DNA from 2 places in the Paenibacillus sp. G34 genome. Region 1 is predicted to be linked to the other one. Evidence: riboswitches for the same ligand, from Rfam matches in the RefSeq annotation. Region 1 holds a riboswitch; the other holds the start of a gene.
What was found. A riboswitch is a leader RNA that binds a small molecule or an ion and turns the genes downstream of it on or off. The one in region 1 is predicted to bind glycine.
Positions count from the first base shown of each region.

Region 1 (15,508 bases):
CGAGTGCAGACCAAACAACTAAAGCGATTGAACACTCGACTATGGCGATCCAAGAACTAGCCGAGGGTGCAGAGCAACAAGTGAATAGTGTGAAGGATGGTTCTGAACAGATGAGCCGTATGGCAGAAGATGTGCGTCAGATGTCAGAGCGTGTACAATCCATCACGACAACGATGAGAAGTACATCCGGGGCAGCATCTTTAGGGAATGAGGCAGCGGGAGAAGCTGTTGAACAGATGAATATCATCCAGGAAACGGTAGAACAGTTAGGAGAGGTTGTGCAGTCCCTTAACGCCCGTTCGGTAGAGATTGGTAGTATGGTTGATGTCATTGCTTCTATATCTAAACAGACCAACCTGCTGGCATTGAATGCTTCGATTGAAGCAGCAAGAGCAGGGGATGCAGGACGCGGATTTGCAGTCGTAGCTGGAGAGGTGCGTAAGCTGGCTGAAGAATCAGGTAGTTCCGCAGCTCAGATTGGTGAACTCGTGCATAATATTCGTCAGGACATGGACTCTGCCCTGACAGCGATGAACGCCGCCCAAAGCCGCGTTGGTGAGGGGATACACGCTGTAAACACGTCTGGACAATCCTTCGCTCAAATCCGTGAAGCGGTGGAGGATGCTGTTCATACGCTGGATGAGCTGTCCGAAACGACGAAACAGTTGGAGAATGGCGCCTCCCATGTGGCTCAAACGATGACAGATATTTCGAACGTCACTCAGGAATCTGCGGCGAGTACCGAATCTGTATCGGCTTCATCGCAAGAACAACTGGCTTCAGTTGAGGAAATTGCGTCGTCCTCCGCACATTTGAATAGTATGGCTGAACAGTTACAAGGGTTGCTGGGTATGTTCAAAATGATGGATGACCCTTCCAAAGACAGCAGCAAATCCTGATCATTTCAGGCGAAACTTTCTTTTTCATAATATAGAAGAAAATAAATATAGACATTCCTCCTGTAGCCCTGTATAAATATATCGTCTGGTTCTTACGAGCAAGTGTGCGATGTATTTTAATTAGGTAATGATCAATAAGCATATTGAGTCAGGACAGCAGGAGGAACTATGGTATATGTAGCAATATTAATATTTGTTTTGACGATCACGATGGTTATCTGGCAGCCTCGCGGTATCGGCATTGGCTGGAGTGCTTCAGGAGGGGCGATCCTTGCGTTAGCAGCAGGGGTAGTCAGCCTGAATGATGCTTCCGATGTAGCCGCTATTGTATGGAATGCTACGCTGGCCTTTGTCGGCATTATTATGATTTCATTGATTTTGGACGAGACCGGGTTCTTCGAGTGGGCTGCCCTTCATATGGCGCGTCTGGCTGGGGGTAACGGACGAAGACTATTTCTTTATTCAATTTTGCTAGGGGCGGCAGTGTCTGCCTTGTTTGCAAATGATGGTGCGGCACTTATTTTAACACCCATTGTTCTGGCAATGGTGCGTGCTTTAAAGTTTGATGAACGCATGGTGCTGGCTTTTGTCATGGCGAGTGGATTCGTTGCGGATACAACCTCGTTGCCACTCGTGGTCAGCAATCTGGTGAACATTGTGTCTGCTGATTTCTTCGGTATTACATTTGTAGAATATGCGGTGCGTATGATCGTACCGAATCTGTTCTCCATTGCAGCGAGTACGGCGATGCTGTTTTTGTTTTATCGCAAAAGCATTCCGCAGACGTATGATGTCTCCGCTGCTCGTGACCCGAAGGAAGCAATCCGTGATCCACGGGTGTTCAAGATTGCCTGGTTTATGTTGGGACTGCTGCTGGTAGCGTACGCTTCCAGTGAATTTCTTCCGATTCCTGTCTCCGTGATTGTAGGTGCAGTGGCACTGCTTTTCGGTATACTAGCACGCAAGAGCGAAGCGGTGGATTTGAAACGGGTGGTCAAAGAGGCACCTTGGTCTATCGTTGTTTTTTCGGTAGGGATGTACATTGTTGTTTATGGTTTACGTAATGCTGGATTAACGGATCATCTGAGCAGCTGGCTTGATGCTATAGCGAATTATGGTCTGTTCGCAGCATCGCTGGGTATGGGGCTGATCGCTGCGGTATTATCATCCGTGATGAACAATCTGCCAACCGTATTAATTAATTTGCTAGCCATTAAGGGAGCACACACCGATGGGATTGTACGAGAGGCAATGATCTATGCCAATGTCATTGGCTCTGATTTAGGTCCGAAGATGACGCCAATCGGATCACTGGCAACCTTGTTATGGCTGCATGTACTGTCCCGTAAGGGTGTTAAGATTACATGGGGATATTATTTCAAAGCAGGCATTATTCTAACCCTTCCAACGTTGTTGATTACATTGGCCGGTTTAGCATTATGGCTGTGGATTTTAGGATAATTATAAGCATCGAGCTTAACATTTTTATAATAGTTATGAGTTAAAAAGGCTGTTCTCATCAGATGTGTTAAACACATCCGTTGAGACGGCCTTTTTTGTTTTTGTCTACGAAGTGATCAAGTGAAGGGAACGGAATCAATTCAGAAGAAGCGAAGCGCTCGCCTTTGTCTCGGAATGTTTACATATGAAAAATAAAATCCATAACGATTTGGAGACAACAGCGATCGGAAGAATGATCCGTAACCGGAACGACCAGCACGGAGTACTCCTTCCCCTGCCCCTCCCTTTTGGATGGGGAATCAAATGTTTTAGAAACAGATGAGCGCTGATTCAGCGGAGGGAACGGAACGATTGTGGAAAAGCGGAGCGTTCACCTTTATCCCCGGATATATTCCTCTTACAAATACAATCAAATATATCCGGGGGTAACAGCGATTGAAACAACGTCCGTTCCCGAAGCGGCTACCAGCGCACCTAAGTACGTTCCAACTATTTAATCCCTAGCCTATATTTTTAACATTGCGTTTACAAAACATTGATTTTCAGATGACATACCGAAACTACAATGATTAAAGAGTTGATGGTGATCAAACAAATTTACAAAACGCCATCACTACATTGGGGGAGGAAAACAAAAAATGTTTAAAAAGTTGCCGTTTATTTTGATGACCTTAACGTTCGTACTGGTGCTTGCAGCATGCGGATCGAAAAATGACGCAGGTACTACAAATGGTGCCGCAAGTAATGGATCAGGAGAAAATACTGCTGCTGAACTCAGCGGTAACATTCTGGCTGTTGGATCAACAGCACTGCAGCCTCTGGTAGAGCAAGCTGGACAAAAATTTATGGCAGTTGATGAATATAAGAACGTAATGGTACAAGTGCAAGGTGGCGGTAGTGGTACGGGCCTGACACAAGTTTCCGAAGGACAAGCAACCATCGGTAACTCTGACGTATTTGCTGAAGAGAAGTTGAAAGACGAAGCAAAAGCAAAAGAACTGGTTGACCACCAAGTAGCAGTCGTAGCGATTGCTCCAGTAAGTAACAAAGATGCAGGTGTAACGGATTTGACGAAGGAACAACTGGTTGATATTTTCTCCGGTAAAATCACGAACTGGAAAGATGTTGGCGGTAAAGATCAAGCCATCGTTATCGTTAACCGTCCAAGTAGCTCCGGTACGCGTGCAACTTTCGAGAACTTTGCTCTGGGAACAAAAGTAGAAGATATTCAAGGTTCCATCCAAGAAGATTCCTCAGGTACAGTTAAGAAACTGGTATCTGAAACTCCAGGCGCAATTGGTTACCTGGCGCTGTCTTACCTGGATGACAAATTGCAAGTTCTGAAATATGGCGGTGTTGAAGCTACGGTTGAGAACGTGGAAGCAGGAACATATCCAGTATGGGCTTACCAACACATGTATACAAAAGGTGAGCCGGATGCAGCAACTAAAGCATTCCTCGACTACATGCTGAGCGAGGAAGTTCAACAAAATGACGTTAAGGAACTGGGCTACATTCCGGTATCCGGCATGAAAGTAAAACGCGATGCAGCAGGTAATGTGACTCAGTAACATTCTTTGAAACTTGCGCATACAGCGAAAGAGGCGGACCCAGGTCCTGCCTCTTTGCGCGGTTTGCTCAGGAATTATCCCATATTTTGCACTAATTCTACTATAGAAGGATGGTTGTTATGGAACAGACCGAAGGGGGAACGGTAATGAACAATAAACTGAAACCACGCCGGCCCTTGAGAGAGAAACATTACTGGGAAGAGTGGACGGGACGGATTTACACGTCGATATGTGTCGTTTTCCTGATCGTTGTCATGTTTTCCATCGTATATTTTGTCGCATCCAAAGGATTGTCAACCTTTTTCCAGGATGGTGTCAGCCTGCGAGAGTTCATTTTCGGGAAAACGTGGAATCCTACAGGTGAGCCTGGCGTTTATGGTGCATTACCGTTTATTACGGGTTCCTTTACAACCACCTTGCTTGCAGCATTGATTGCGAGTCCGCTTAGTCTGTGTGCAGCGCTCTTTATGACCGAGATTGTACCGGGTAAAGGTAAAAAGATTTTACAGCCTGCGATTGAATTGCTCTCCGGTATTCCATCTGTTGTTTATGGATTTATCGGCCTAAGCGTAATTGTTCCCATGTTGCGCAGTATCTTCGGAGGGGCTGGTATCGGGATTGCAGCCGGATGTCTCGTCTTGTCCGTCATGATATTGCCTACTGTAACGAGTATTATGGCAGATGCACTATCTGCTTTGCCTAAAGGCTTGCGTGAATCATCTTATGCGCTTGGTGCGACACGTTGGCAGACGATCTATCGGGTAATCATTCCGACTGTTCTGCCTGCATTGCTTACAGGTATTGTTCTCGGTATGGCTCGCGCATTTGGTGAAGCACTCGCTGTGCAGATGGTTATCGGTAATGCACCGCATGTACCGACATCCCTGCTCGAATCAGCTTCAACATTAACAAGTGTAATCACCCTGAGTATGGGTAATACCACGATGGGTTCTGTTCATAATAATGCATTGTGGAGCATGGCGCTTGTCCTGCTGGTAATGACCTTTGTCTTCGTCATTCTGGTTCGCCTGCTTGAAAGGAGGAACCGGGTATGAGAATGAAGCCAAAAACAGCAGATAAAATTGCAACAGTAGTCATTGTAATTCTGGCTTTATTCATTGTTGTGCTTTTGCTCGGTCTACTCGGATTTATTCTGTTCCGGGGGATCGGTCAGATTAACTGGAACTTCCTGACAAGTGCACCGCAATTGCTCAAAGGCGGCGGCGGTATAGGGCCGCAGCTCTTTAACTCTATCTTTTTGCTTGTACTAACGTTGATCATTACGATCCCGCTCGGTTGGGGCGGAGGTATCTATATGGCGGAATACGCCAAGCCAGGTCGAATTACAAGTTTTATCCGTCTGGTTGTCGAAGTGTTGTCATCATTCCCTTCCATCGTTATCGGTTTGTTCGGACTATTGCTGATCGTCAATACGTTCGGCCTTGGATTCTCTCTCTTATCGGGTGCGATGGCACTGGCAATATTCAACCTGCCGCTGATGGTTCGGACGACGGAGCAAGCTTTCCGGGCTGTTCCCAAAGAGCAGAAGGAAGCTGGACTCGCTCTTGGTTTGTCCAAATGGAAGATCATCACGTCGATTTTGCTGCCTGTGGCACTGCCAAGCTTGATCACAGGTACGATTCTGGCCTCCGGCCGGATTTTCGGTGAAGCTGCGGCCCTGATGTTCACTGCGGGTATGAGTAGTCCACCGCTGGACTTTACGGACTGGAATCCGACAAGTCCAAGATCACCGATTAATCCGCTTCGTCCTGCGGAAACACTGGCCGTGCACATCTGGAAAGTCAACAGTGAAGGCATCGGACCAGATTCCAAAGAAATTGCAGCAGGTGCTTCTGCCGTGCTAGTTATTCTGGTACTGGCATTCAATCTGAGCGCACGCTGGATCGGCCGGGTTGTGTACCGACGTATGACAGCTTCGAAATAAGGAGGAAATCCACATGGCCATACCTTTTGGTACGGAACAGTTAAGCATATATTATGGACATTTTCAGGCTGTGAAACAGATCAGTCTGACTTTCCCCGAAGCCAGTGTAACGGCCCTGATTGGGCCGTCCGGTTGCGGTAAATCCACGTTTCTCCGTTCGTTGAACCGGATGAATGATGAGATTGCGGGCTCACGTACACAGGGACACATCTGGATGGATGGCAATGACCTCAACGAACCGGGTACGGATGTAATTAAACTTCGTCAGAAAATCGGCATGGTGTGGCAGAAGCCAAACCCTTTTCATAAGTCCATCTACAACAATATCGCATTTGGCCCCCGCTACCGCGGTACGAAGAGTAAGAAAGCACTGGATGAGATTGTGGAAAAAAGCTTACGCCGCGCAGCACTTTGGGATGAAGTAAAGGACAGACTGCATGAATCGGCCCTGGCACTATCAGGTGGTCAGCAGCAGCGTCTTTGTATCGCGCGAGCATTGTCCGTTGACCCGCAGATTCTATTGCTCGATGAGCCGGCATCTGCCCTTGATCCGGTATCTACGGGTAAGGTCGAGGAATTGATTTCGGAGTTGAAGCAGGAGCTACGCATCGTTATTGTTACCCATAACATGCAGCAGGCAGCGCGCATCTCGGATTATACGGCTTATTTTTATCTCGGTAGTCTGATTGAACACGGTGAGACGGAACACATTTTTACCAACCCGGACAATCGTCTGACGCAGGAATATATTATGGGTCGTTTCGGTTAAAGTGGAACAACTACAGCGATATATTCAATTAGAGCATGATTTTGGGCACGAAAGTGTTCAGGGATCATGCTTTTTTTCGTTGTACGAATTTCACCAGTTCGGTGAGGAGTTCCCACTCCAGCATCTATGATTTTGACTCTTTTCGTGGATTTTTATTAGAACGCCTACGGATATTTATTACCGTCAACTATTCACTATTTTTCGTGTGTTTACAGCTTAGCTTTTGAGGTAAAAACCATATACGATAAAAAAAAGTATATAAAACTTTACATTTTGGATGATGTAGATTAATGTTAATGTATACAAAACTTTACTTTATAAGGATGATTGTTACCGGTGATTTTGAACAATGTACAAAAATTAAGAAAAGAAAGCGGCCTTACTCAAGAAGAATTAGCCAAAATCCTTCATGTAACTAGGCAGACCATCATCGCAATTGAAAACAACAAATTCAATCCAAGTTTAGAATTATCATTCAGAATTGCTGATTATTTTGAGAAGTCGATTGAGGAAATATTTTTTAGAGGGGATGATGAGTTATGAAAATGGAGTACGTCTTAATGGTAATTGCTTTTGTCATTGCAGCAGCTATGCCTTATATTATCAAGCGTAGGAAGCAAGTAAAGACGGGAATACCTTATGCGGATGAACGAGTTAAGCTAAGATTTTTTAAAACTTCTTTAAGTATTTCGAGTGTCTTTGGCTCTCTGGGTGTAATTGCTCTGGCCGTTCTCACACTTTTAGGGAAAGAGGTACTGGAAATCAGACATGTCTGGTTGTACCTACTTTTGTTTGTGTTCTCACTAAGCATGGCAGCCGTGATTTCAAAAAAATAAAAAGAGAGGAGTATCAATGCTTGGTTGTATCGACACTCTGGAGCATTGGCTTTAAACGTTAACCTGAGACGTAACGGAGTGTTAATTAACCAATTGGTGCTTTATCGATTGGGGACCACGTATAAGGAAGGGGGGATTTTCCAGATAGTAAGGGGCATGTTTGATAATGAAAACTCATCGATTAATAAAGAAGTATATCTCAAGGTGGGTAAATCAAATCAGTGATATGGTGCTGACTTACCAATGTCGCTGGTCTGGAGGCGGAGTAGGACTTGTTCATGAATTAAACATAGACTGCCGGGCGTCCTGAGGTTCAGGAAGCTCTTTTTGTTCTTAGTAAGAACTTGGGAACGCGTGCACATAGTGTATCCATAATTATAAAGAAAGTATAAACTTTGCAGAATCATATGTATTTTTCGCTACACTTTAGTCATGGGAGGATGAAAGCGCAATGACAGATACGGATAACATACTGCTCGTGGAGGATGATCCGGAAATTGCCCGTATACTATTAGACCATCTGCGTCGTGAAGGGTATGCAGTGACTTGGGCATCAAGCGGACTGGAGAGCTGGGAAGATTTTAGAAATGGAGAATATCAGCTTGTCCTGCTCGATCTGATGCTGCCGGAGATGGATGGATTTACGGTCTGTAAACATGTCAGGTTAATCAGTGATGTTCCGGTGTTAATCATGAGCGCACGTACACAGGAGGAAAGCAAACTCAAAGGACTTGGTTTGGGTGCGGATGATTATATCACGAAACCCTTCAGTCTGGCAGAACTCACAGCGCGAGTTGAAGCTCATCTGAGCAGATACCGCAGGTATCTAGGCAGCCCATTGCCTTCGGTTCTTCAGCTGTACAATGACGGGTTGTCCATACATCCAGTGAATCAGCAGGTGAGGTTGAATGATACCGATCTGCAATTAACAGGAAAAGAAAGGGCGCTGCTCATGCTGCTGGCTTCAAATCAAGGCAGGGTGTTCACCAAAACTGAGATTTATGAACATGTCTGGGGTCAGCCAGCAGAGGAGAATTCTGGCACAGTTACCGTGCATATAAAAAGCTTACGAGCCAAGTTGAGTGACGAGCCGCATCAGCCGCGCTGGATAGAAACTGTGTGGGGGAGCGGTTATCGCTTTATCGGAGAACAGGTCAAATGAAGCTGAAATACTGGCTGATGCTTGCGTTTTTGATTGTCATGTTGTTGCCCATTGCAGCAGGCTGGGCATTATTTTCCCTATATAACTATTACGAGAACCAGCGATCTGTAAAGGAATATGTAGAATTATCCGAACGTCTCTCCCCCATCGAGCAGGTGTTGAATGATCCAACCCTTTACGAATTACAGGATCCCGAGCGTCATCATAACCTCCCTAAGCTTGCGAATAAACAAATAAGTTTTAATCTTTATTTGCCTTCAGGTATTCGTGTGTTTACTTCTGGAGGGGATGCGTGGACAACGAGCGGATACACTGTGAGAACTTCCGAACTATACCGAAACCTGTACAATCTGCAGATTCGTCACCGCACGTTTTCGCTGAAAAAGCCGGTATGGCATCAAGGTGAACTGGTTGGTATTTATGAAATAACGATGCTGCGGCAAGATTGGCTGGATGGTATCTCGATTCGAACAACATGGGTCGTTAGCGGAGCAGTATTATTCTTTGTTTTGTTGTACGGCACGGTGCTGTGGTTATTATCACGCAAGCTTTTCTATCCCATGAAGATGTTGATGAATCGAATGCATACCTTTGCCCGTGGAGAGGAACCAGAAGGTACAAGTGGTCACACACGTCATGATGAGATGGGGATGTTGTTAAAGCAGTTTGATGCAATGCAACAAACCATAAGACAAACGCAAATGGAAGTGGAGAAGCAACAAAAGGAAAAAGAGATGATTGTGGCATCTCTGTCTCACGACTTAAAGACACCGCTGATGTCCATCAGTGCCTATGCAGAAGCGCTTAGTATGGATGTACGTTCTGAACAATTGGAAAGACAGGAGTACAAAGAGGTGATTGCCAGGAATGTTGGCCGTATGAAACAGATGATTGGAGAGCTCGAGATGTACACAGCGTTAGGCTCCGATGATTCGGAGCTGGCTATGGTGGAGGTAGAAGGGGAAGAGTTTTTCGAAATGCTGCTTGGCAGTTATGGTGAACTTGCGGAACGTAAAAACCACACCATACAGATGTCTGTACGTACCAATCGCTTCTACCGAATTCACCCTGAATCATTGATGCGTCTGACCGATAATCTAGTGCATAACGCACTTCGTTATACTCCACCGAGCGGCAGAATTGGGCTTGCAATCATTGATTCATCAAAGGAGTTACCTGAGTGGATCAATCTGTCACAAAGAACGGAGCTTAATACGTATAGAATCGGGGCAACTATAATTTTGGTGCAAAATGAAGGTCCGGCAATTCCGCCAGAACAGCTGGAACGGATTTTTGAGCCTTACGTTCAATATCACAATCAGGAGAGACAAGGCTATGCAGGGGGCTCTGGATTAGGACTGAGCATAGCGAGAAGGATTGCTTTGAAGCATGGGGGAGATATGCGAATGTGGTCCTCGGAACATTATGGAACTGTAGCAGTATGCCGATTGCCGGAACTAGGAAACGATGATTTTTCAGAGATATTAACGAAGGAGGATGAAGGATTGTGATTAAAAGTGGATGGAAAGTACTAGGAGTAGCCTTGATCGCAGGTTCACTGTTTGCGGGTTGTTCCGAAAAGGAACTGCTTGGCATGTCAGGAGACGACATGATTGATAAAATTATTACTGCCGAGTCGGAGCAAGCATCCTACTACGCAGAAGGTGTATTGAAGATGTGGACAGATGAGCAGATTACAAACACGATACAAGTGAAAGAATGGGTGGACGGAAAAACAGGACAAAAGCGGATTGAAACAGAGGACGGTGGGAATGTAAGCTATGCGGTTCACAGCGGGCCTGAGATTCTGCTCTATGAAAAAGAGGCAAAAACTGCATTTTCGATGGACTCATCAGCGCTCCAGCAAGAACCTAACCCAACGCAGAAGCAAATGCTGCTAGATCAACTGGAACGAATGCGTGATACTCACAACGTGAAGATGCTGGGGCAAGAAAAACTTCAAAATCGTGAAGTAATGCATATCGAATTGACTCCTAAGGAGGGAAATTCATTGTTGATGTCATCCCAGTATTGGATAGATCCCAAGAAATGGACGGTCGTTAAAGCGACCAGTACGTATGGCGATACCAAATCCGAGATTCTGTATGACGTAATTGATTATAATCCTGAGTTCACGGATCAGACATTTACATTGGACATTCCCGCAGACGTTGAAGTGAAAAAAATGAATGATGTAATGAATAACAAAGTGATTACAATGGAAGAAGCCGAGAAGGCCCTAGGAAAGCCATTCTTACAATACGCGGAGGAAGATCTGCAATTATCGAGAATCGAGATGACTTCTTCCATGGGTGAACATAGCCGGGATGAGGTAACGTTATACTATGTGAAGGATAACAAACCAGAACTCAGCATGACCATATTTAAAGCACCAGAGGAAAACGTAGATGAAAAGCTGCTTCCAGAGGAAAAGAAAGTTAACATTCGTGATACAGAAGGTTCATACATGTCTATAATTCGGAACTTGTCGTGGAGTGAGGATGGTCTTCGTTATTCGGTCATGGGAGAGAATGAAACATGGACAGAAGAAAAACTACAGTCGTGGGCTGAATCTCTACAGTTTTCGAAGTAAGGTGACTAATATGCGAGTGCGGGAACGCTGAACATTACGATCAGAGGATGCATATAAATATAGAAATTATAGAGATAGATGTAGAAAATATAAATCTTTATTTCCCAGGTATAACCTGCCTTGGCAATCCTGTTGAATCGTTATTTTCCGCTATCCAGAGATCTTACAATACAGGTCCGTATGATTACGTCACTTTTGTTGACATATACAGTGCGGCATATTACGCTGTATATGATTGAATACATGCCAGAATGATTAACTTTTATAATGAATGAACAGAATACAGCGAATGATAACGAGCGGGAGAGACCTAAGTGGGCTGAATAAGTACGGTACAGATCAGTATGTTGCATTGTAGAGATGCTGCGAAAACGTACTTTAGTAGGTCCGCTTAAGGCACCGAAGGAGCAAGTGGTTATGCACCCGGCATAACTGTTAATCTCTCAGGTAAACGTACCGTCGTTGGACGCAACTCTGGAGAGTGCGCGAAAGAAGCGCCACCCAAGGGGAATATGATGGGTTAGCACGCTGAACAGACTCGTATGTGAATGTACTTGATCTTGTTCTGCCCGGTGCTGCGATCATGAAACTCTCAGGTATCAAGGACAGAGAGAGGGCGAGTGGCCTTCTTCTGTCCTTTTTTCATGTCATCATTCAGTAAATCAGGAACATAATGGTGGTCTTCTTGTCTGGAGAACGATGACGAAACCAATTGGAGGGTTATAAGGTGCGATTTAAAGATGTTTTTTCAATTATTGGTCCTTCTATGACGGGGCCATCCAGTTCACATACAGCAGGGGCTGCAAGACTGGGCCGAATTGCGCGGCAGTGGCTGGGATGCACTCCGGAACGAGCTCGGCTTACATTATACGGCTCATTTGCAGATACCTATCAGGGACACGGCACCGATCTGGCTCTAATCGGAGGTTTGCTGGGCTACGTTACGGATGATCCGCGTATACCAGATGCAGAACAGTTTGCAGTTGAAGCAGGTATGGAAGTTGAATTTTACACCAGTGGTCTGCCAGCTCCTCACCCAAACACAGTTAAGATTGAATTGTGGCACGGCGAACGGGAATGCTCATTAATAGGCGCGTCTATCGGTGGCGGTAGCGTGTCTGTCCATGCACTGAATGATTTTCGTGTACAGATCAGCGGGGAGTTTCCAACACTTGTTTTGCGTCATGCGGATAAAGCAGGTGTTCTGGCATCCGTAACCTCGGCAATCAGCTCCTCTGGAGTGAACATCGGGTATATGCAAGTAGATAGGAAAGCTCGTGACGGTGAAGCTCTTACTGCAATGGAGATGGATGCTCCTCCAAGTGAAGAGATTTTGAATAAATTGCGTTCACTGGATCATGTGCTGAACATTCGTGTGATTGATCTAAAGCGAGGGGGGGATCCGAATGCGATTTAAACATTTGCATGAATTGAATACCATCTGTACTGCGGAGTCCAAAACAATTGCACAGCTGATGATTGAAGAGCAGGTACAGGAGACGAATACACCGGAAGCTGACGTGGTGAAGCAGATGTCGGAGTACTATCAGGTGATGAAGGAAGCCGTTCATAAAGGACTTACAGAAGATACAACCTCACGTAGCGGACTGACAGGCGGAGACGGGAAAAAGATGGCCGAATACATTCGCCAAGGCGAGACATGCTCTGGTGATGCTTCTGCCCTTGCTATGGCCTATGCACTGTGTGTATCGGAAGTGAATGCCTCCATGGGACGTATTGTGGCTACGCCGACGGCAGGATCTTGTGGCATCATTCCGGGGGTGTTTATTAGCTCACAGGAACGCTTCGGTTGGACGGATGAACATTTGGTGAATGGATTGTTCTGCGCCGGAGCCATCGGATACGTGATTGCCAACAATTCGTTTATCTCTGGTGCCGAGGGTGGTTGCCAGGCAGAAGTCGGGTCTGCGATTGGCATGGCTGCCGGTGCGATGGTCGAACTTCGTGGAGGAACACCGGAGCAGGTCGTGCATGCAGTGGGATTGGCTTTGAAAAATACATTAGGCCTTATCTGCGATCCAGTTGCCGGCCTTGTAGAGATTCCTTGTATCGTGCGCAACGGACTCGGAGCCGTTACTGCACTGGCTGCGGCTGATATGGCGCTCGCTGGGGTGCGCAGTGCCATTCCGTCGGACGAAGTTATCGACGTTATGCTAGAGGTGGGCAGTGCCATGCCAAGCCGCCACCGCGAGACAGCGCAAGGAGGGCTGGCCCAGACACCTACAGGCCGCAAGATGATGGAGAAGCTGGCCAAACCTAAGGCGAAGCGGGCGGAGCCGGAAGAGACATCAGAAACACATTCAGCAGCATCAGGAGTACAACCAGAAATGGATGAGAAGTAATAAGAGCTTGCCGGATCATGGGATCAGGCATTGATTCGGGGTGTTTATCGACTAGTGAAAGTAGATAATGGGGTCGTTACACCATATAACACGAATAAATTACAATATACAAGCGTCCTTCAACCTGAATAGCTCAGGTTCGCAGAACGCTTGTTTTAATTTAGTTTGGTTTGGGATCAAAGATGAGCCAAGCTATTTATCTTCTATCAACAGTCCAAAAGGCGAGGTAGACGTTTTTATTTCAGACCTTTGCAATGCACCTTGCTCTACTCTACTTCGGTGCACATAACTGCATAGCCGTAGGCAGGCAGTTCGATTGCAAGCACGCCATTGTCTAGAGCTGTGCGATGATTACCTTCAAACAGCTCAGTCCAAGGCTGGCTTCCTGCATCCAGTTCAACGATGGCGGTTTCCTCCGAACGGTTGAACAGAACCAGAACGCGCTCATCTGCACTTTGGCGTTCCATCACAATCTGACTGCCACCTGCCTGAGCTTGCAGGAAACGAACCGTGCCTTCTGCACGCAGTGCAGGATGGGCATGACGTAGAGCAATCAACTTCTGATAAAAGCCGAGTAACTCCCGATCTTGCTTCGTTTCATCCCATTCCATGCATTTACGGCATCCCGGATCATGTTCACCGTCGAGGCCAATCTCGTCACCATAATAGATGCAGGGTGTCCCCATGTAAGTGAATTGGAACAAGGCAGCAAGTCTCATCTTGCGTTGATCCCCTTCGCATAGCGTAAGCAGGCGAGGTGTATCGTGACTATCCAGTAGGTTAAACGCCACCTCGCTTGCCTGGAGCGGATAGCGGGATAACTGGCGACCAATGGCATGGGCAAATTGTTCGGCGTGCATCTTGTCTTCCACAAAGAAAGAATTTACGGCTGCGGTAAAGGGGTAGTTCATCGCGGCATCGAACTGATCACCCTGCAACCAGGCAGAAGATTCGTTCCATATCTCGCCCAGAATGTAGGCGTCCGGGTTGGCTGCCTTGACGACACGTCTGAAATCCCGCCAGAAGGCATCATCCACTTCATCGGCTACATCGAGGCGCCAGCCGTCGGTGCCTACTTCTTTAATCCAATATTCGGCTACCTCCAGCAAGTATGCCTTCACATCGGGATTCTCCGTATTCAGCTTAGGCATATGGGCTTCAAAGCCGAATGTCTCATAGGTCGGAATGCCATCCTTCACGTCCAGCGGGAATTCATGCACATGGAACCAGTCTTTGTATTTGGAATCGGAACCATATTTTTGCACGTCGAGGAATGGGGCGAACGTTTTGCCTGAATGATTGAACACCGCATCGAGCAGTACACGAATGCCACGCTCATGACAAAGCTTCACCAAACGTTTCACTGTATCTGCATCACCGAAATGACGGTCTACACGAAGATAGTCTTCGGTATCATATTTATGATTGGTTGTAGCCTCGAAGATCGGAGTAAAGTAGATTGCGTTGATACCTAGTTCACTGAGGTAATCGAGATGATTGATCACACCTTGTAGATCACCGCCAAAGAAGTTGAAAGGCGTAGGTTCGCCGCCCCAAGGTTCGATTTCCTTGGGATTAATTGAAGCGTCGCCATTTGCGAATCGCTCGGGAAAAATCTGATAAAACACGGCATCTTTTACCCACGCTGGGGGTGTAAAAACAGCTCCGGCATGAATATAAGGGAACTGGAACATGCGGCCCGGATCACCCGGCTCTTCTTCCTGGAAGTCCGTCTCGGTCATCCAGATCTGTTCATTGCCACTTTTGAGCAAAAAGGCATACTTCAATCGATGATACGGCGGTTTCACTTCCCCTTCGTAGTAGTCAAACATAGAGTCTGACGTGAGTTTGGACAAAGGAACCATATCTCGGGTTTCTTCCCATGCATATTTGTCTCCTGTCAGAGCAT
Region 1 is NZ_CM166469.1:521,945-537,452, forward strand. It holds gene AC1VYS_RS02490 (methyl-accepting chemotaxis protein) at 1-899, shown strand, start outside; gene AC1VYS_RS02495 (arsenic transporter) at 1,068-2,360, shown strand; gene AC1VYS_RS02500 (phosphate ABC transporter substrate-binding protein) at 2,999-3,931, shown strand; gene pstC (phosphate ABC transporter permease subunit PstC) at 4,078-4,986, shown strand; gene pstA (phosphate ABC transporter permease PstA) at 4,989-5,876, shown strand; gene pstB (phosphate ABC transporter ATP-binding protein PstB) at 5,890-6,645, shown strand; gene AC1VYS_RS02520 (helix-turn-helix transcriptional regulator) at 6,982-7,188, shown strand; gene AC1VYS_RS02525 (hypothetical protein) at 7,185-7,481, shown strand; gene AC1VYS_RS02530 (response regulator transcription factor) at 7,933-8,643, shown strand; gene AC1VYS_RS02535 (sensor histidine kinase) at 8,640-10,154, shown strand; gene AC1VYS_RS02540 (LolA family protein) at 10,151-11,236, shown strand; glycine riboswitch at 11,527-11,704, shown strand; glycine riboswitch at 11,709-11,847, shown strand; gene sdaAB (L-serine ammonia-lyase, iron-sulfur-dependent subunit beta) at 11,964-12,653, shown strand; gene sdaAA (L-serine ammonia-lyase, iron-sulfur-dependent, subunit alpha) at 12,643-13,599, shown strand; gene AC1VYS_RS02555 (alpha-glycosidase) at 13,866-15,508, opposite strand, start outside.

Region 2 (15,508 bases), 2.2 Mb from region 1:
TAAGCGAGGAAGAGGATAATCGAGGACAGATTGAGGTCATGATTCAGGGACACAAACTAAAAATTCATAAGAAACGTCTGCGCCTGCACATCTCTGCTGATGAGTTGTATCCAAGTAATTACGATTTAGATATTGTGCTGGAAAGCAAAGAAAACCGTAAAAAACGCAAATTGATGGGGCGTAAACATGTAGAAGGATTACAAATTGAGCTTCCACCAAAAGAATGAAAAGTCACACTCTGACAACCAAGAACCTGTGCGTAATCTCCATTTAAATCGATAAGCTGCTCTGCAATTTGAACCAGTCATTACTCTAAAAGGTGCGGTATATACCTGTTGGATTTGTTATACTGAGATCAATAGATAGCCACCGCCCGACTTAAAAACACTGAAGAGGAGGCCTAGTCGATGTTTAATCAGCAGGATAGCACTACCAGAAAAACGGTCAATGTGCTTATGTGTCCACTTTGCGGTGAACGCAATGCATGTGCCTACGCCGCGGGTAAACCACATTCGGAATGCTGGTGCGGCCATGCTTCCTTTCCCGAAGGTGTGTTTGAGCGTATTCCAGCCGAGCAGCGCGGCAAGTCATGCATTTGTCAGCAATGTTTGGAGAACTATGCACGTGAGCATGAGTAACTATTTTGCTATAACCAGCTCTTATTCGCTATAAGCGGTATGAAGAGCTGATTGTTAACTAGGATCAAAAAATAAAAGAAACCATTCCTTCTCAAATGGAACTGCATCATTCATTTGAAGGGATGGTTTCTTTATATTTGATACTTAAGTTCGTTATTACACTTTGCCAGACTTCACTTCGATTACTGTTATACTAACCGATTACATATGATGGTACTGCTTCACCGCTTCCACCAGGACCGGATGTTCCTCATCCATAGTGGTATAGTGTGACAGCGCAGCCGCGACGCCTTTCTCACGAATCATGCTTTGCAATTCAACAGCCTCTGGATCATCAGACACATCAAACTTGCAGGCCGCCGCCATGCCCATAGCCAGATGGGTCACCGTCATATGGTCCGCATGCGCCAGAAGTGCCGGACGAACGAGCCGATCATTCGGGGAGAGCTTGCGCAGCGGCGAGCGCCCCACACGGGTTACCTCATCGGTCAGATAGGGATTAACAAACCGCCCCAATATTTTCACAATATACTGCTCATGCTCCTCCGGGTTGAAGCCAAAGCGTTTCACTAACACCTGACCCGTTTCCTGCATTGCACCGTATACCACAGATTTTACTTTTTCATCCGCAATCGCCTGCTGGATCGTATCATACCCGTGCACATAACCGATATATGCCGCAACGCAGTGTCCTGTATTAACAGTAAACAATTTGCGCTCGATATACGGTTCCAGATCATCCACGTAAACGACGCCATCCATCGGTTTAAACGCAGGCGCCATCTCGGAGCGATCCACAATCCATTCATAAAAAGGTTCCACCTGTACATGCAGCGGATCTGCATGATTTTGAATCGGTACAATCCGGTCTACGGCCGAATTTGGAAAGTAAACATATTCATCAGCAAAAGCGCGAGCCTTTTCATCCAGCAAAGCATACACATGCTCTTTCAGCTGGGAGCTTCCACCGATGGCATTTTCACAAGCGATAATATGCAGAGGTTTTTGCACAGAACCTGCACGTCGTCTTAGCTCCAGACCTTCGGCGATTCCTGGCGCAATATACTTCAGCACACCTACGCCCACCGCAGTAGTAACCAAATCAGCTTCTGCCACCGCTTCAGCAACTTGCTGCAACTCTCGTCCATCAATGGCCGTTACTCCGGTAACCGTTTCCTGATCTTTACTCTCATTGGCAAGCTCCACGGTATACTCACCGCGCTTCCGAAGAACATTGACCAATTCCTGATTCACATCCGAGAATGTCACTTGATATCCGGCACGGGACAGAATCAAGCCAATAAATCCACGTCCGATGTTACCTGCGCCAAAGTGGAGGGCCTTCATAGTTCCATTTCACTTTCTAGGATGGTGATTACTTCCTCAGCCGTTTTCGCATAACGCAGTGCTTCCATATTCTCTTCTTCGGCACAGATCACCGCGATGCTCGTCAGAATCTCCATATGTTCGCCGCCTTGTGCCGCGATACCAATGACCATATATGCTTTTTCTTCTCCAAAATCAACCCCCTGCGGGAACTGAATCACCGAGATTCCGGTGGAGAGAATAAACGCTTTGGATTCTTTCGTGCCATGCGGAATAGCCAGTCCATTGCCCACATAGGTGGATACGATCTCCTCACGCTCAATCATTTTGTCAATATAATCCGAACTGATATGGCCTGCATCCTTCAAAATCTGTCCCGCCATGCGAATAGCTTCGTATTTATCTTGAGCCGTCGCGTTCATGATGACTTTATCTGTTGTTAACATACTCATGTTATAGACCTCCAATTTCATTTTTACTGCGATAAAATCCAACCAGCTCACGGGACAGGTAATGAATAATCTCATCCCGATTCCCCTTACTTAGCAGTGCAATCATCTCTTCTTGCAGCAACAGCGCACTAATCTCACTGAGAACCTCCAGACTTTCCTTGGACAACTCTTTTGGCCCAAGCATCAGCAGCACATAGCTGACACCTTCCGGGTCTTCCGCTGTCGGAAGCAAAGGTTTCTCAAGTTGAAAAAGACTAATGGAGGGCTTATAGATGCTTTCGCTCCGTGTATGGAAAAGAGCCAACTGAGTTCCGGGAATCTTCTGACTTCCCATCGACTCACGAACCTCCAGCAGTTTGGCAACCTCTTCCGGGTTTTTCAATACACCTGTTCGATGTGCCACTTTACACATCCCAAGCACACTTTGGGCAAAATCAAGATGAGCGTTGTCCATGGCATGTACCTGAAACTTACCGATAATGCGCACAATTTCGAGCAAGGTTGCTTCCATTCCATCCGGGTCGGCGTTGTTATGATTCGTGTTCTCATTCCCCTTGTCACGGGGTTTACGATGTTGCCGCTGTAACGTTGTTGTTTTGATAAAATGCCGCAGACTTTCACTTTCCTCTGCTGTAAGCAGTGGACTGACCTTGTAATACTGATCTTCCTCCATTGGCAAATCGACGGTGGATAACACCAGATCATATTCCTCGGCTGGCATTCGGGCCGCTTCGTACCAGGAGACACTGTCTATAATCTGGATTTCCGGAAATTCCTTGGACAACCTGCTGGACAGCATGCGCGAGGAACCAATGCCACTGTTACATACAACAATCGCCCGAATTTCCTGCTTTAACGCTCGTAGCCGTTCAATAGAAGCACCAAAATGCATCACGAGAAAACCGATCTCTTCATCTGGAACTGCTGCTCCCGGCCATGCCTGTAACACGGACTTTTTAACTTGTTCAAAAAGGATGTCATAATCCTTGCGAATCTGCTGTAATAACGGATTACGGATTAGCTGATGTCCTTCAAGCCGTTCCATAACAGGTACCATATGTGTAATTAACCCTTCGCGAAGCAAACGATCTTCATGAAAGGCATAACCTGTTCTTTCCTGCATCTGATCCGTTAGTGAATGCACTCTGTCCATGAGAATCAGATCATCAATCGGAAGTAGACGAGAAGAATGAATCTGCTGCTCTGTCTCCGAAAGCAATTGATGAAAATACGCCCTCTCTTCTTCCGAGAAGGTGACTCCAAGCTGTGAGTATAGAACGCCGCACAGACGCGAAGCCATGAATACAGGAACTCGCTGTTCCTGCTGCTCCGCTGATATACCTTCAGTTGCAGTCGTATTGATTCCTGACGAACAACGTCCCATATTAAAACCTTTGCGAATGCGAACAACCGCTACCGATAACTGAATTAGCAGTTTCATATACTGCCGTTCAGGAATTTTTTCGAGCCATTCGATATCCGGCTGCCATAATGCATTCTCAATGGTAAGCACATCGCTATGACCGATCATTCTGAGCAATTTTTGATTAACAATGGAGCCTCCTTGTTCAGGTTGCCTACCAAAGAGATCCGACTCATCCAGCACTTCCAAAGCGAGCGCTGCAATGGCTCTGCGATGGATCGCTTCACTTCCGGTAATTTTGACACCATATCCTCGCCTTCGAACAAGCTTCAACCCTGCCTGCCGGATACGTGACTCCAGATCATCCAAGTCCGTGGTAACCGTCGAGACCGTCACTTTCAGATCAGAGGCGAGTGCGAGCAGTTTGACCGGTTCGGCTTCATCCAGCAAGATGCAAAGCATGAAGAGCTTACGCTCTTCCGGCGTAAACTCTACATATTCATTACCTTCCAGCTTCTGGCGTAATGCGCTGAGGTCATCTGAACCGGAATCGATACGTATTCCGGTTCCCGACTTTTTTTCGAGTCGCATACCGAGCGGTTCAAGCCACTGTTCAATCATCAGCAACTCACGATGCACGGTACGGGTACTCACTTTTACTTCAACGGCGATTTCGCCGGCCGTGACTTCATGGGGGTGTTCCAGCAGGAATTCCACAATTTCACGTTGTCTTTTAGTAATACTCATATCTCAGCCTCCGGCTCTGGGAAAACGGCTGCCCTCGTTTGAAGCTGGTTCGCAGTCTGCTCTCCGCTTATTTCAAACGTTCAACAAGCGCATCGTATTCCGGGCTTTTTAGGAAGTTGTCAATGGATATATGCTCTGCGTTCGGTGCCACTGTACGTGCACGATCGGTTAGTGTTTTTTGCGTAATGACAACGTCTGCATCTTGCGGAATTTCACTGATCGCCGTGTTGGTTACGGCAACGTCAATTCCTTCAGCTTTCATTTTTTTGCGCAAAATCGAAGCACCCATGGCACTTGAACCCATACCCGCATCACAGGAGAAAACAATCTTTTTCACATCTGTTTTTGCCTTGGAAGCTGCCGATGTTGCGATATCCGCTGCTCTGTCTGCTTCACCGTTATCCGCCGTAATGGCTGCATTTGCTGTATTGCCTTGGCTCTTCATGTCTTTCATTCGGCTGGAGGCCGCTTCCAGATCTTCTTCCTTCTGTTTACCCGTTTTGAGTAACAGAGAGGCAATCAGGAAAGAAACAACTGCAGCGACGATAACCCCTGCGAGCATTGGGATGTATCCACCTTTTGGTGTCAACAGGAAGTATGCGATGATACTACCCGGTGACGGCGCGGACACCAGTCCTGCTCCAGTCAGCATGAACGTTAACGTACCAGCGACACCGCCGGCAATAGCTGCCAGAATCAGAATCGGTCTCATCAGAATGTACGGGAAGTAAATTTCGTGAATTCCGCCGAAGAAATGAATGACCACTGCACCAGGTGCAGAAGATTTCGCCATTCCACGACCGAAGAAACAGTAAGCAAGCAAAATACCTAGTCCCGGCCCCGGGTTAGACTCAAGCATGTAAAGAACGGATTGGCCCAGCTCTCTTGCCTGATCTGTTGCAATTGGTGTTAAGATCCCGTGGTTAATGGCATTGTTCAGGAACAATACTTTACCGGGTTCAATAATCAGATTGACGAGTGGCAATAAGCCGAGGTTCATTAGACCCTGTACACCCGCAGATAATACTTTGCTGATCGCTTCAACTGCCGGCCCGATCCCGAGCAATGAGATAATGCCCAAAATTCCACCGATGATTCCTGCCGAGAAGTTGTTGACCAGCATCTCAAACCCGGCTCTAATCTTACCCTCAATGGATTTGTCGAACTTCTTGATGACCCATGCTCCGAGCGGTCCCGCAATCATTGCACCGAGGAACATTGGAATGTCACTACCTACAATCACACCGATGGTCATAATCGCACCAACGACACCACCACGCTGACCGTGGACCATCGTACCTCCGGTGTAACCGATCAAGAGTGGCAGCAAATAATTAATCATCGGACCTACGAGTTGTTCTAGCGTCGCATTCGGGAACCATCCTGTTTTAATAAACATCGCGGTGATGAGTCCCCAAGCAATAAATGCGCCCATATTCGGCATAACCATGCCGCTCAAGAACCGTCCGAAACGTTGTACACCTACACGTATTCCACCCTTAGAATTGGACATTTGGTCCAAATTACTCATTGGTTTATCCTCCTTGGATCAAGTCATTATCAATATGAAAGGGGTATCATTCTTCCCTTGCTGTAATCCTAAGCGAGAAACCTTTCCTGTTCAATCAAATGAAAGCGTAGTCTCGTCATGAATAATGATGACAACATTAGATTATGTAATCGTTTTTTAATAAGAATATATGCTCAAACCCTTGATATACAAGGATTATTCCGGGTATGATTTTGTTCATATACAGTATGCAAAGCAATAAAATAGCTTGGTCGGTTCGAACTGTTTTTATTCATGAAATCTACGTCACTCCTGCTTGAGCACTCTCCAAAATGCACCAAAAACACACCAAAAAAACCTGCATAAGCTCACAGCTCACGCAGGTTTGGAGATAAAATGATCTATTTATATGTGATTATATATATGTCCATAAGTACAAAAAAATCGGTGATCAGCCTGGTTTACTCCTCCGTATGTTTACGATATGCGTCCGCATTCAACAATGTAGCTAAAGCAGCTGTTATATCTCCATCGACACGGATTTCAATCATCCAGCCATCTTCATAAGGAGAGCTGTTCACCAGTTCTGGCGAGTCCTGCAAAGCTTCATTGACTGCAATAATGGTACCGCTGACGGGTGAGAACAGATCCGACACCGTTTTGACCGATTCAATCGTACCGATGCTCTCTTCTGCTTTTACACTTGCTTCAAGATCAGGCAATTCTACAAACACAATGTCACCCAGCTGATGCTGTGCGAACTCGGTAATGCCAATACGTACGGTATCCTCCCCTACGGTTTGCACCCATTCGTGCTCTTCACTGTACAGGAAATCATTTCTCAATTCGCTCATCGATATCCGCCTCGCTTTTCATTAATGAGTGCATGCGTTCTTTGACCTTCACCTTTTTCCCAGACAATAGCGTATGACATTTCAGATTCAAATGTCAAGTTAGCTCACAATTTATATGAATTTCGACACCCCGACATGTGTAACCTTACGCTACTCTTTCTGCATATAATGGTGAATATTAGAATAGTAAGCGTACTCTTTTAAAATACACGAACATTAATACGTTCACAATACAAAATATTCGTATTTTACACTATTTTAATGATATTGTTCTTGACATCAGGAGTGTATTCACGTTTTAATGAGAAGAGAAACTGAAGTTAATTGGACTACGTATGAACCGCGGATGAATGTAAAGGGAGAGATTGCCTGTACACCCGGTTTGGGGATGTGCATGAGGCGGCGCCGAAGGAGTAAACCACCGACAAGCGGGGGTGAATCTCTCAGGCAAAAGGACTTTTACAGGACGCAACTCTGGAGAGCATCTAATCGTCCAGTTCGGACGTTATGATCACCCAAGGGGAAACCTGTCTACATAAACGGCGGGGTAACTCTCAGGTACAAGGGACAGAGCCTAAGAATACAGCGTGCTACTTGGCATGCCGGTTCTTTGGCCTGTCCTTTTCCTTTTTCCCAAAAAATGAAATGCAGGATACCGAATCGTCTACCTAAAGCGTGTCTGTTATAAATGACTGATCAACTTACTTATGACTGTACTTGTTTTATGACGGAATTGAACTTGAATTAACTAATTGGATAATTTGGATGTAGCTTTACTTAGTATCTCATCGCTTTTATATTTTGTTTATTACAACGAACCAAGCATTAAGACTCGGCTCTTAAAACGTGTTTCTATACTCGGCCCGCTAAAGGCCATAACGAGGTGATTGGATGTCTGATTTGTTAAGAACACCACTCTTCCCCCTATATGCGCAATATGAAGGCGTACGTTGCATTGATTTTGGCGGCTGGGAGCTCCCCGTGCAGTTTAGTGGTATTCAAAAGGAACATGAAGCGGTGCGTGAGCGCGCCGGACTGTTCGATGTATCCCATATGGGCGAATTCACCGTATCGGGTGAACAAGCGGAGGCCTTTTTACAGCACATGATGACTAACGATGTGACCACAATTGTACCAGGTCAGGCACAATACACGCTGATGTGTTACCCCGATGGCGGTGTGGTGGATGACCTGCTCATCTATAAACTCGCGGAGCAACACTACATGCTGGTCGTCAATGCCTCCAATATCGACAAAGACTGGGCATGGTTGCAGGAGCACATTATACCTGGGGTGAACATGACCAATGATTCCGAGCAAACGGCGTTGCTGGCGATACAAGGCCCTTTGGCGGTCGATATTCTCTCGAAGGTCACAGGTTCAGAGGTGGACGCAAGCACCATTGAACCGTTCCGCTTCGTGCAGCATGCCGAGGTATGCGGAGTAAAGTTGCTACTGTCGCGCACTGGATATACAGGTGAAGATGGTTTTGAATTGTATGTTGCAGCAGATCAGGCGGCCCTCGTATGGAACGGACTGATGGAAGCCGGTGCTGATGTAGGCCTCGTTCCAGCAGGACTTGGTGCGCGTGATACACTGCGATTCGAAGCGAAGTTGCCTTTGTACGGTCAGGAGCTGTCACCCACCATCTCTCCACTGGAGGCAGGGCTTGGCATGTTCGTGAAATTAAATGCCGGACCTTTTATCGGACATGAAGCTTTGTTGCAACAAAAAAATGACGGTCCTGCCCGCAAGCTGATTGGCATCGAAGTGCTGGAGCGTGGCATACCGCGGCCACATTACCCGATCTATGCGGACGGCGTTCAGATCGGTGAAGTGACAACCGGAACACAGTCCCCAACCTTGAAGCGTAATCTGGGCCTCGCCCTAATTGACAGCAAGTATGCTGCAATAGGCACTCCGCTGGAGATTGAGATCCGTGGCAAAAAGCTGAAAGCCGAGGTCGTCAAGACCCCTTTTCATAAACGGACACGTACGTCAAAGACACCTACTCAAGGAGCTGAGCAAGCATGAGCAAGCACCGCTACATTCCCATGACAGAACAAGACCAGAGCGCAATGCTGGCCACGATCGGCGTGGATACGCTTGAAGATTTATTCAAAGATATCCCGCAGGAGATTCGTTATCAGGGCGAGTTGCCTGTCTCCTCCAAACTGGATGAATATGCCTTAACTCGCCACATGTCGAAACAGGCTGGCTCCAATGCTAACTTTGAGACACATGCCAGCTTCCTCGGCGCAGGCATCTATGACCACCACATCCCTTCGGTCATCAACCATGTCATTTCCCGTTCGGAGTTCTATACAGCCTACACCCCTTATCAGCCGGAGATCAGCCAAGGAGAATTGCAGGCTATCTTTGAATTTCAATCGTATATTTGCGAGTTGACAGGTATGGCAGTAGCCAATGCGAGTATGTATGATGGTGCAACGGCCTTTGCGGAAGCAGGCAATCTTGCCGCCGCAGCTACCCGTCGCAAACAGCTTATCGTATCTCGCACCGTTCACCCGGAAGCCCGTCAGGTGTTGCAGGCGTACGCACATGGCCTCAGTCTTGAGATTGTAGAGATTGGTTACAAAGATGGGGTTACAGACTGGGATGCCCTGCAAGCAGCCATTTCAGACGATACCGCAGCGGTTATGATTCAAAGCCCGAACTTTTTTGGTGCCGTGGAAAATGTAAAGCATGCCGCCGACCTTGTGCACACGCACAAAGGACTGCTCGTGGTGAGCGCCAACCCGCTGTCGCTCGGTTTGCTGGAAGCCCCAGGCAAGCTGGGGGCCGACATCGTTGTAGGCGATGCGCAGCCCCTCGGAATCGCCGCATCGCTCGGCGGACCCACTTGCGGATACTTCGCCGTGTCCCAGGCTCACATGCGCCGGATTCCTGGTCGAATCGTCGGCCAGACAACCGATCGCAACGGCAAACGTGGTTTCGTGCTGACGCTGCAAGCCCGTGAACAGCATATTCGTCGCGAAAAAGCGACGTCCAACATCTGTTCTAATCAGGCTTTGTTAGCACTTAGTGCTTCTGTCTATATGTCTACCCTGGGAAGACAAGGCATGATCGATGTTGCTGATCTGAATTTGCAGAAGAGTTACTATGCACGAAATACGTTAGCCGCTATTCCAGGGGTGAGCCTCACTTTTACTGCCCCTACGTTTAACGAATTCGTCATCCAGCTCCCTGAAGGAACCGATGTGGATGCTCTTCAGCTGAAACTGCTGGATGCAGGCTTCATCGGCGGTTATGAACTCGGACGTGAATATTCGGAACTGGCAGGACATCTGCTCATTGCGGTCACCGAACGACGCAGCAAAGAAGAGATCGATGAATTCGCACGTGTATTGGAGGGATCGCTGTGACTCAGGAAACGACTACAAAAGCAAACATTGCGGGTACTTCACCGGATACATCTAACCTACCTCAGTCAGTCAATCAGCCGACTGGAATGGACTCAGAAGCCCAAGGAACCTCAACCAGTCCGCAAGTCGCACCGTCCGTTGCTCCCGAACAAACTCTGATTTTCGAATTGAGCAGTCCTGGTCGCGTGGCCTATTCATTGCCGGAATGTGATGTTCCCCGTCAGGATGCTGACACGTTGATTCCCCGGGAAATGCTGCGCTCGGAAGCGGCCGCGTTGCCGGAAGTATTCGAGGTTGATGTTATTCGTCATTATACGGCATTGTCCCGCCGCAACTTCGGGGTAGATAACGGCTTTTATCCACTTGGTTCCTGTACGATGAAATACAATCCGAAGATTAATGAAGATGTAGCACGTTACAATGGTTTTGCCAAAATCCATCCGTATCAGCATGAATCCAGTCTTCAAGGTGCTCTCGAACTGCTCCATACTTTACAAAATGATCTTGCTGGTCTGACAGGTATGGATGCCGTAACTCTGCAACCTGCTGCCGGAGCACACGGGGAATGGACCGGGCTTATGATGATTCGAGCTTATCACGAAAGCCGTGGTGAACTGCGTACCAAGGTCATCGTTCCGGATTCCTCACATGGCACAAACCCTGCCAGCGCAACCGTAGCGGGATTCGAAACGGTCACAATTCCGTCTCGCGCCGACGGTCTGGTCGATCTGGATGCACTGCGTGCTGCAGTCGGTTCAGATACCGCAGCACTCATGCTAACCAATCCAAACACGCTCGGTTTGTTTGAAAAGGATATTCAAGAGATTGCGTCCATCGTGCACGAAGCTGGCGGATTGTTGTATTATGACGGAGCCAACTCCAATGCCATCATGGGCATTACACGTCCTGGCGATATGGGCTTTGATGTGGTGCATCTGAACTTGCATAAAACGATGAGCACACCTCACGGTGGGGGTGGCCCTGGTGCCGGACCTGTCGGTGTAAAGAGCCGCCTGATTCCCTTCCTACCTAAACCGATGGTTGTTCAGAATGATCAAGGCATGTACGCTCTGGATTACGAAGGAAATCAATCGATCGGCCGGGTCAAAGCCTATTATGGCAACTTCGGCATCCTGGTTCGTGCTTATGCTTACATTCGCACCTATGGGCCAGAGGGTCTGCGTCGCGTATCCGAATGCGCTGTGCTGAACGCCAATTATATGATGGCTCGCTTGGCCCCCCATTACGAGATTCCTTATCCCGGCGTGTGCAAACATGAATTTGTTATGTCAGGCCGCCGCCTGAAACAGTACGGTGTGCGTACACTGGATGTAACCAAACGCCTGCTGGACTTTGGGTATCACCCGCCAACCATCTACTTCCCGCTTAATGTCGAGGAGTGCATTATGATTGAGCCAACGGAAACCGAGAGCAAAGAGACGCTGGACGGATTTATCGATACAATGATCCGTATTGCCAAAGAAGCAGAAGAAACACCGGAATTGGTGCTCAATGCTCCGTACGGCACGCCGGTAACTCGTCTCGATGAAACGACCGCAGCACGTAAACCTGTATTAAACTGTGCTTGCAGCTAAATAAGTTAAATTATTTTTTACGCATTCTGCTTCGATGATAACCCTTTCTTACAAGGTCTGTGATCCCAGGATTTCTGGATCTCCTTGTTCTTAAGAATAATCCGATGATAAGCGTAAGCTATCTATGTAATCCCCTTATGTATGATGAGGCATTCTCTCATTCTCACAAGGGGATTTTCTTTATCTTTCTATAACATTTGTAACACCAGCCGTCGTTTCGCACGTCAACAAAAAAAGCCGGCCCCCACTGAATCGTGGACACCGGCAATATTGCTACACTAAGGCAGCCCTTTATTCGGAAAAAGAAAACCTCAAATCCGGAGGAAACTCCGGCAAAATTACGCTTGAATGCTTTGAACCAGTTCAACCACTTGTTCAGCGGTTTGCATTTCCAAAGCTTTGGCAGCCAGTTCCTGCATATCTGCACGGGACAATTTGGTGATCTGGCTACGTGCTGGCAGAATGGAAGTTGCGCTCATGCTGAACTCATCCAGTCCAAGACCAAGCAGCAATGGAATTGCTGTTTCGTCTCCTGCCATCTCACCACACATGCCAGCCCATTTACCTTCACGATGCGCTGCATCGATAACCATTTTGACCAAACGCAAAATAGCCGGGTTGTATGGTTGGTAAAGATAAGATACACGCTCATTCATCCGGTCAGCAGCCATCGTGTACTGAATCAGATCGTTGGTACCGATACTGAAGAAGTCCACTTCTTTGGCGAATTGATCCGCCATTACAGCTGTTGATGGAATTTCGACCATGATCCCGAGTTGAATGCTATCAGAAACAGCGATCCCTTCAGCAACCAGCTTTTCCTTCTCTTCGAGCAGGACAGCTTTGGCTTCACGGAATTCACCCAGTGTTGCAATCATAGGGAACATGACACGCAGGTTTCCGTGTACACTTGCACGCAGTAATGCACGCAATTGAGTACGGAAGATATCCAGACGGTCCAGACACAGACGAACTGCGCGGAAGCCGAGGAATGGATTCATTTCTTTTGGCAGATCCAGATAAGGAAGCTCTTTGTCTCCGCCGATGTCGAGTGTACGAACTACGACAGGTTTGCCTTCCATTTTTTCAAGTACAGCTTTGTAAGCATTGTACTGAATGTCTTCGGAAGGAAGCTTGTCTCTTCCCATGTACAAGAACTCGGTACGATACAAGCCTACCGCCTCGCCGCCGTTTTCCAATACACCAGTTACATCGTTCGGCGTACCGATATTTGCAGCCAGTTCCACATGAACGTTGTCCACCGTAACCGTTGGTTCGTCACGCAGTTTTCTCCACTCCGCACGCTGTGCATCATACTGTTCCTGTTTGGCACGGTATTCAGCAACGACGTCATCTGTCGGGTTAACCAGAACTTGACCGTCCAGACCGTCAACAATGATCAAGTCTCCTTGTTTCGCTTGAGCTAGGATGTCTTTCGTTCCAACCACAGCCGGAATCTCAAGGGAACGAGCCATGATCGCCGAGTGAGAAGTACGTCCACCAATGTTGGTTGCAAAACCTTTAACATACTGGCGGTTCAATTGAGCTGTATCAGAAGGTGTTAAATCCTCTGCAAGCACAATCACTTCTTCACTGATTTCAGCCGGGCTCATGAAGTCGATACCAAGCAAGTGATTTAGCACACGCTTCGTAACGTCACGCATATCCGCTGCACGTTCTTGCAGGTATGCACTCTTCATGTTTTCGAACATCGAGATGAACTGGGAAGCTGTCTCATTCAGTGCAAATTCTGCATTGATCATGTCATCAGCGATCTTCGCTTTCACCGGATCAATCAGTTCCGGGTCATCCAGGATGAGCAAATGCGATGCAAAAATCTCTGCTTTTTTCTCGCCGAGCTCTTGTAAAGTACGCTCTTTGATCGCCTCAAGCTCAGCGCGGGATTTACCCAGCGCCGAGTCAAGTTTAGCGATCTCTGCGTCAACGTCGTTAATCTGGCGTTTTTCTACAGAGTAGTCAGGATGCTCCAAGATAAACGCCTTGGCGATAGCAATACCCGCCGAAGCCGCGATCCCGGAAACATTAAGCATTAATTTCGCCCAACCCTTCGTTAACCATAACATCTGTCAAAGCTTGAAGTGCTTCAGCTTCGCCTTCACCTTCAACGATGATGCTGATAGTGTCACCTTGCTCCAGACCAAGGGAAAGAACGCCCAGAATGGATTTCAATGTTACTTTTTTGCCGTTTGCTTCTGCGAAGGATTCAGCACCTTTGAATTTGTTTGCTGTATTAACCAGGGCAGTTGCCGGACGTGCGTGGATACCATCTTCGTCTGTAATTCTGAATGTTTGTTGCATTACAATCATCTCGCTTTCGGTAGTTTAGTTTAGGCATTGCATATATTTACACTTGCTTGCCATCGTTGGAACAGTTCTTATTTTATCTCAATGATCGGCTGATCGCCAACTTTGAGCACGCCACTCTTCTTCAAAGTGACGGTAGAGCCTTCTGGCAGGTTGGTGAATATCACCGGAGAAATGATCGAAGGAGCGTTCGCTTTGACATACTCCAGATCCACTTCCATAATCGGTTGTCCTGCGGATACCAGATCACCTTCCTGAACCAGTACGTTGAAACCTTGACCTTTCAGTTTCACCGTATTAACACCTATGTGAACAAGCACTTCCTTGCCACCGTCGGACATAATGCCTACTGCGTGTTTGCTTGGAAATACATTAAATACTTTACCATACACAGGAGATGTAATCGTTCCGTCATGTGGCAAAATGGCAAACCCGTCACCTGTCATTTTTTCAGCAAAGACCGGATCAGGTACGTTGGTAATATCCATCAGCTCACCATTGACTGGCATCACGATATCCTCTGATACAATGCGCTCACCTTGTTCGCCCTGTGCCTTCTCCTCTTCAGGAGTCGGTTTAACATCAGCAGCTGGAGTTGGCGCAGGTGTACGTCCTGCAATGATATCTTGCATTTGGGACTTGATCGTATCGGAACGTGTTCCGAAGATGGCTTGAACATTATTACCCACTTCAAGCACACCAGATGCACCCAATTGTTTCAAACGATCTTTTTGTACATTGGATTTCTCATTGACTTCGATCCGCAAACGAGTAATACATGCATCCAGATGTTTAATGTTTTCCTTTCCGCCGAAGGCTTCGAGGATATTATGAGGCAGATCGTCCGTGGAGCCTGAAGAACCGCCGGATGCAGTTTCCGCAGATACCTCTTCACGTCCAGGTGTTTTGAGATTGAACTTGCGAATGATCAATCGGAATCCGAAGTAGTAGATCACAGCAAGGATCAAACCGACAATGATAACGTCCCACCATGGCGTACGGTTTGGAATGATACCGAAGATCAGGAAGTCAATGAAACCGCCTGAGAAGGTCATCCCAATTTTGACATCAAGCAATTGCATCGTCATGAAAGACAGACCCGCAAAGATACAGTGTACCGCAAACAAAATCGGTGCTACGAACAGGAACGAGAACTCAAGTGGTTCTGTGATCCCTGTCAGGAATGATGTCAGTGCAGCTGAACCCATGATGCCTGCAACATATTTTTTATGCTCAGGTCTTGCTTCATGGTACATCGCAAGTGCTGCCGCTGGCAAACCGAACATCATGAACGGGAATTTACCTACTTGGA
Region 2 is NZ_CM166469.1:4,824,759-4,840,266, forward strand. It holds gene AC1VYS_RS21865 (endonuclease MutS2) at 1-227, shown strand, start outside; gene AC1VYS_RS21870 (cysteine-rich CWC family protein) at 408-638, shown strand; gene AC1VYS_RS21875 (mannitol-1-phosphate 5-dehydrogenase) at 840-1,985, opposite strand; gene AC1VYS_RS21880 (PTS mannitol transporter subunit IIA) at 1,982-2,416, opposite strand; gene AC1VYS_RS21885 (BglG family transcription antiterminator) at 2,418-4,526, opposite strand; gene AC1VYS_RS21890 (PTS mannitol transporter subunit IIBC) at 4,594-6,057, opposite strand; gene gcvH (glycine cleavage system protein GcvH) at 6,498-6,890, opposite strand; glycine riboswitch at 7,237-7,359, shown strand; glycine riboswitch at 7,363-7,463, shown strand; gene gcvT (glycine cleavage system aminomethyltransferase GcvT) at 7,782-8,924, shown strand; gene gcvPA (aminomethyl-transferring glycine dehydrogenase subunit GcvPA) at 8,921-10,276, shown strand; gene gcvPB (aminomethyl-transferring glycine dehydrogenase subunit GcvPB) at 10,363-11,871, shown strand; gene ptsP (phosphoenolpyruvate--protein phosphotransferase) at 12,210-13,922, opposite strand; gene AC1VYS_RS21920 (HPr family phosphocarrier protein) at 13,915-14,190, opposite strand; gene ptsG (glucose-specific PTS transporter subunit IIBC) at 14,268-15,508, opposite strand, start outside.
Region 2: another riboswitch for glycine. It lies ahead of gcvT (glycine cleavage system aminomethyltransferase GcvT); the one in region 1 lies ahead of sdaAB (L-serine ammonia-lyase, iron-sulfur-dependent subunit beta).